One region of the Anaerostipes sp. CAG:276 genome, then DNA from elsewhere that is predicted to be linked to it. Evidence: predicted binding sites of a transcription regulator. Region 1 holds the regulator's gene; the other holds the start of a gene.

Region 1 (3,418 bases):
TGCCACGCGCTCACCGCGAAATATTTCAAAATTTATATCGGAAAACAGCATATGCGGCCCGAAACTTTTTTCCAGATGTTCCACCGTTAAGACATCGTTTCCGCTGATCACCGACGGTTCGATGGCAAAGCGCATTTTTCCGTCGACTTCCACAGGCTTTTCGATCACATCAATTTTGTTCAGCATCTTTTCACGGCTCTCGGCCCGGCGGATGGATTTTTCCCGGTTAAATTGTTTTAGTTTTTCAATGACCGCCTTCTGGTGACGGATCTCCTGCTGCTGGTTTTCGTACTCCTTCAAGCGGATTGCCTTTACCTGATCCCTTTTTTTAATAAAAGAAGTGTAGTTGCCGTCAAAGAGCATCGCGTGACCCGACTCAATCTCCATGACTTTGTTGACGATCTTGTCCAGGAAATACCGGTCATGGGAGACCAGGATGACAGCGCCCTCATAGTGGCTTAAATAGGTTTCCAGCCACTGGATCGAATCTACATCCAAATGGTTGGTAGGCTCATCCAGGAGAAGGATCTCTGGCTTCATCAGCAGGAGTTTTCCGAGAGCGACCCTTGTCTTTTGTCCTCCGGACAGAGTCTCGATTTTTTTTTGAAAATCTTCCTCTTGAAACCCGAGTCCTTTTAAGATTCCTGTGATCTCACTTTTATAAGCAAAACCGTTTTTCTGTTCAAATAAATGAGTGGCCCTGGTGTATTCCTCCATCTTTTCTTCGAGCTCTGTGCCGCTTAAATGCTTCATCATATGCTCCAGAGAGCGGAGTTTTTTGTCCAGTTCGATCACATCCTGTTTTATGGTCAAAAGCTCTTCATAAATGGTGCGGGAAGAAGTATGGTCCTGATGCTGTGCGAGATAGCCGATATCGGCGTCCTTCTTTTTGTGGATCTCCCCGTCATCGGGTGTCATCTGATCCATGATGATCTTGAGCAGGGTGGACTTTCCGGCACCGTTTAAGCCGATGACGGCAAGCCGGTCCTTTTCATTGATATGAAAGGAAATTCCTTTCAGGACTTCCTGGTCGACAAATGTTTTATGTATATTCTGACAAGATAAAACCATAGTGCACTCCTTCAAAATTTCTAAGCTGTAAAAATTCTTTATAAGCATAACATAATTTCTGAAAAAACGCACTGAAAAGTTTGACAGATATTAGACAATCTTATATAATTTATTTAATTTGAGTAGTTAATAAAATAAGTGGGAGGGTAATAATGTCATCAATGGATAAGAATATATCACCGGCAGTTATAAAGAGATTACCTAGATATTACCGTTATTTGGGGGCTTTGAAAGCAAAAAATATTACGAGGATCTCATCCAAAGAGCTGAGCGAGAGGATGAAAGTAACTGCATCCCAGATCCGGCAGGACCTGAATAATTTTGGAGGTTTCGGGCAGCAAGGATACGGCTACAATGTAGAAAATCTTTACGTGGAGATCGGAAAGATTCTGGGACTTGACAAAAGCAATCAGATGATCATCGTTGGTGCCGGCAATCTGGGGCAGGCATTGGCTAATTATCAGGATTTTAACAATAACAGCATTGGTTTTCAGGTGATTGCGCTGTTCGATGTGAATCCGAAGCTGATCGGCATCACGGTGCACGGAGTGGAAGTGCACGATATTGACGATATGGAAGAGTTTATAAAGAATCATGAGATCAAGATTGCAGCCCTCACGCTTCCGCAGGACCAGGCGCCGAAGATTGCCAAAGATCTTGTGTCGTGGGGCATCAAAGGATTTTGGAACTTTGCCCCTGTGGATCTCACGCTGCCGGACAGTGTGACCGTGGAGAATGTCCATTTGGCAGAAAGCCTCATGACGCTGACTTACAATATTCACAGCAGGGAAGACAGCGAAGGCGCGGAGTAAAGACGGGAGGAACGCCATGATTGTCGGTATAGGAACTGACCTGATAGAAATCGGGCGGGTACAGAAGATGGTGGAGAGAAAGAACCGCCTGAGCCGGATTTTTTCAGAAGAGGAACTGGCATGCGCAGGTTTAAACAGTACGACTCTTGCTGGTAATTTTGCAGTTAAAGAAGCCGTTTCCAAGGTATTTGGAACCGGCTTCTTCGGATTGGAGCCCTATGAGATCGGAGTGTTTCGGAATTCAAAAGGAGCACCTTATGTGAAACTCACAGGCAGAGCCGAAAAAATGGCATCAGATAGGAAGATTACGAAATTTCATGTGTCGGTTACGAACACAGGGGGGCTGGCACAGGCTTTTGTCATAGGAGAGTGTCTATGAAATATGTTTTAAAAAATCAGGAAATGCAGGATGTTGATAAGGAGACCATACAGAAGATAGGGATTCCTGGCCTGGTGCTGATGGAGAGGGCCAGCGAAAAAATTGCCCGAAGGCTCATGGAAACAGTCAGAAAAAATAACAGGATTCTTTCTGTGGCAGGATGCGGAAATAACGGGGGAGATGCGCTGGCTGCGGCCAGAATCCTTCTGGAAGAAGGGTATTCAGTGGATTTTACAGTCGTAGGGGATCTGTCTCAGGCATCCGCAGACTTAAAGACGCAGTACGATATCCTTGCACGGCTTGGATATGAGCAAAAAGAAGAGATAGATTATAAGGATTATGACTGGATTTTGGAAGGACTGTTTGGCGTAGGCCTTTCCAGAGAGGTATCGGGGACATACCGTACTGCTGTGGAAAGGATTAATGGAAGCGGAGCTAAAGTCATGTCAGTCGATATTTCCTCCGGAATCAGCGGGGATACGGGAAAAGTCCTTGGATGCGCCGTAAAATCAGACGCTACGGTGACCTTCGGCGGTCCCAAGGCAGGACATCTGCTCTATCCGGGAAAAGAATATGCGGGCCGGCTGTATGTAGAAAAGATCGGTTTCTTTGATTCTGTTTTGAAGAAACATGCAGGGGGCTTCACATACGATAGGAAAGATTTAGAAAGACTTCCGGGCCGTTTTGCGGATTCTCACAAGGGCACCTACGGAAAAGTCCTGATCATAGCAGGAAATGAGACGATGTCTGGGGCTGCTTATTTTTCGGCAAAGAGTGCCCTGCGCATGGGCAGCGGACTGGTAAAGGTGATTTCCTGCGAAGCCAACCGTCCGATTCTGCAGTCCATGCTTCCGGAAGTGCTGTTCGGGACATATGAGGATGTAAAAGATGCCCTCGAATGGTGTGACTGTATCTTATTCGGACCCGGAATGGGAGTCTCAGAGCGGACCAAAGAATTATTAGAAGAAGTTTTACAGCGCGGAACAAAGCCTCTTTTGCTGGATGCGGACGGCCTGAATACGGTCAGCCGTTATGGAATGGAGATCGATCATCCGGGAGGGTGCGTTTTCACACCGCATCTTCTGGAAGCTGCAAGGCTCCTTGGAATATCCGCAGAGCAGGTGAAAGAAACTCTGACGGATGCGGGACAGAAGCT
Region 2 (3,418 bases), on a different contig from region 1:
CCGAGTAATTTGTAACCTACGCACACCAAAAAAGGACCTCTGACAGCCATTCACACCATCAGAGATCCTTATTTTAAGCCATTTCTTAGAACTTACCTTCTTTTGCAGCTTCCTCGATCGCAACTGCAACTGCAACAGTTGCACCTACCATCGGGTTGTTGCCCATTCCGATCAGACCCATCATTTCAACGTGAGCCGGTACGGAAGAAGATCCTGCGAACTGTGCATCAGAATGCATACGTCCCATAGTATCTGTCATACCATAAGAAGCCGGTCCTGCAGCCATGTTGTCCGGATGGAGTGTACGGCCTGTACCACCGCCGGATGCAACAGAGAAGTATTTTTTACCCTGCTCGATACATTCTTTTTTGTATGTACCTGCAACCGGGTGCTGGAAACGTGTTGGGTTCGTAGAGTTTCCTGTGATAGAAACGTCAACACCTTCTTTGTGCATGATAGCAACACCTTCTGTTACATCATTTGCACCGTAGCAGTTAACCTTTGCTCTCAGTCCTTCTGAGTAAGATTTTCTGAATACTTCTTCTACTTTTCCTGTGGAGTAGTCCATCTTAGTTTCAACAAATGTAAATCCATTGATTCTGGAAATGATCTGTGCAGCATCTTTTCCAAGACCATTTAAGATAACACGAAGTGGTTTCTGGCGTACTTTGTTCGCTTTTTCAGCGATACCAATCGCACCTTCTGCTGCTGCAAAAGACTCATGTCCTGCTAAGAATGCAAAACATTCTGTCTCTTCTTCCAGAAGCATCTTACCTAAGTTACCATGTCCAAGACCTACTTTTCTCTGTTCTGCAACAGATCCGGGAATACAGAATGCCTGAAGTCCTTCACCGATTGCAGCAGCAGCGTCAGCAGCTCTTGTGCAGCCTTTTTTGATTGCAATGGCAGCACCTACGGTGTAAGCCCATTTTGCATTTTCAAAACAGATCGGCTGGATGCCTTCTACCTGAGAATAAACATCTAATCCTGCAGCTTTTGTAACTTCAGCAGCTTCTTCAATAGAATTAATACCATATTCTTTTAATACAGCAAGAATTTGTTTCTCTCTTCTCTCATATGATTCAAATAAAGCCATGTTCGTTACCTCCTATTGATTTCTCGGGTCAATGATTTTAGCAGCATCATCTACTCTGCCGTACTGACCTTTTGCTTTGTCTAAAGCTGTCTGAGCGTCATCGCCTGCCTTGATGAAGTCCATCATCTTACCAAAGCTTACAAACTGGTATCCGATAATCTGATCTTCTTCGTCCAAAGCGATTCCTGTAACATATCCTTCAGCCATTTCAAGGTAACGAGGTCCTTTTTTCAGTGTACCGTACATAGTACCAACCTGAGATCTTAACCCTTTTCCTAAATCTTCAAGCCCTGCTCCGATTGGAAGCCCGTCCTCAGAGAAAGCACTCTGGGTTCTTCCGTATACGATCTGTAAGAACAGTTCTCTCATCGCTGTATTGATAGCATCACATACTAAGTCTGTATTTAATGCTTCTAAAATTGTTCTTCCTGGTAAAATTTCAGATGCCATGGCAGCTGAGTGAGTCATACCAGAACATCCGATAGTCTCTACCAATGCTTCCTGGATAATTCCTTCTTTTACGTTCAGAGTTAACTTACATCCCCCCTGCTGAGGTGCACACCATCCAATACCGTGAGTCAGCCCGGAAATATCAGTTACGTTTTTTGCACTGATCCATTTTGCTTCTTCAGGGATCGGAGCAGCTCCGTGGTTTACACCCTGAGCTACAGTACACATTTGTTCTACTTCATGTGAATAAATCATGTTGAAACTCCTTTCAGTGAATAAATAATAAACATTCCACACTCATATGTAAGTAATGTTTTTAAGCTCATTTGCTCTAGTTTATTTTATCATATTGTTAAAATTAAAACAAGAAATTATCTCAATAACTTTGTAATGTTTTGTATTTTTTCGCGGACTGGAAAAGGCCGGGTTCCATTCGCAGGACTCCGGCCTTTTTCTGTTATTTTGCTCTGACCCTATAATGCATTTTCATAAATGTGAACGATATCTTCCTTCGTGAGTTCCACATAAGAGCCTTTACAGCCCGCCGCCGCTTTTTCTGCCATGACATCAAAATAGGTTTCATCAATTCCTACTTCTCTCAATGTAGAAGGAAGCCCCATGTCTTTAAAGAACTCCTTCGTACAGTTGATGGCCTTTCTCGCTGTCTCCATGTCATCTTCTGCCATCGGCAGATTCCAGACATTTCTTCCGTAGTCTGCAAATTTCTTCGCCGTAGCTTCATTCAGTGCAAACTCCATCCAGTGAGGTGTGAGGATTGCAAGTCCCTCCCCGTGGGTGATATCATAAAATGCACTTAATTCGTGCTCCATGGGATGTACACACCATGCAACTTCGGCTCCGTCTGAAAGAATGCCGTTGATCGCCATGCTGGATGTCCACATGAGATTGGCCCTGGCATCATAATCATCCGGGTGTTCCAGCGCAACAGGCCCATAGTAAAAGCAGTTCTTTAAGAGACCCTCCGCAAACCGTGCCTGTACATCAGCATTGGACACATTGGTAAAATAATTTTCAAAAATATGACTGATCATATCTGCTGTACCTGCTGCCGTCTGCTTTTTGGAAACAGAATATGTATACTCCGGATCCATAATAGACATCTTTGGTTTCATATGCTCACTGGCTGTTCCCCATTTTTCATTTTTCTTGAGATCGGAGATTACCGCAAACTTATCCATTTCAGATCCGGTGGCTGCCAATGTAAGCACAGAGTAAATCGGCAGTGCGGCAGTGATCTTTTCCGGGTGTAAAACAAGTTCCCATGGATCTTCTTCACTGCAGGCTCCGGCTGCTATAACTTTCCCACAGTCGATAACACTTCCTCCTCCGATGGCAAGGACCATGTCAATGTTTTCTTCCTTACAGATTCCTACTCCCTTTACCACAGACTCTATCCGCGGATTAGGCTCCACACCGGAAAGTTCGGACACACAAAGTCCCGCATCTTTCAAAATCTTCATCGCGGTATCATAGATTCCTGCTTTTTTAATGCTGCCGCCTCCATAGACAAGCAGAACCTTTTCTCCGCTCTCCCTAAGTTCAGATAAATGAGCGATCTGTCCCTTTCCAAAGTGAATCTTTGTTGGAATTGAGTATGTGAAGTTGTTCATTTGGACCTCCTTAAATTATGTTAATATGTGTTTTATTGTTCTACAGCTATCAAATATTCCGCCGCCTGCATATCGGTGATCAGGACATTTACAATGCCTGCCCTCAGCGCGCCCAGAATTGCCTGCCGCTTTTCTTTGCCGTAGGCGACCCCTACTCTGATCGGTATCTTCTTTAAATTCTCAAATGAAATACTGACCAGGCGCTTGTTGAAAGAATCTTCAATCAGGTTTCCTTCTATGT

What was found. The regulator Rex, encoded in region 1, represses fermentation and respiration genes when NADH is low (regulators of the CRP and FNR family bind a similar motif). The targets are predictions, from matches to a motif close to ATTGTTAANTANTTAACAAT.
Region 2: QVP35_RS11505 (iron-sulfur cluster assembly scaffold protein) is a predicted target of Rex. The motif match lies at 1,895-1,914, and genes of this name have one in related genera.

The regions. Positions count from the first base shown of each region.
Region 1 covers NZ_FR889177.1:29,578-32,995, reverse strand. Annotated here, with positions in the region: gene QVP35_RS02760 (ABC-F family ATP-binding cassette domain-containing protein) at 1-1,071, opposite strand, end outside; gene QVP35_RS02755 (redox-sensing transcriptional repressor Rex) at 1,224-1,883, shown strand; gene acpS (holo-ACP synthase) at 1,900-2,262, shown strand; gene QVP35_RS02745 (bifunctional ADP-dependent NAD(P)H-hydrate dehydratase/NAD(P)H-hydrate epimerase) at 2,259-3,418, shown strand, end outside.
Region 2 covers NZ_FR889198.1:48,007-51,424, reverse strand. Annotated here, with positions in the region: gene QVP35_RS11510 (GGGtGRT protein) at 86-1,096, opposite strand; gene QVP35_RS11505 (iron-sulfur cluster assembly scaffold protein) at 1,109-1,801, opposite strand; gene QVP35_RS11500 (iron-containing alcohol dehydrogenase) at 2,020-3,177, opposite strand; gene QVP35_RS11495 (sugar-binding transcriptional regulator) at 3,210-3,418, opposite strand, start outside.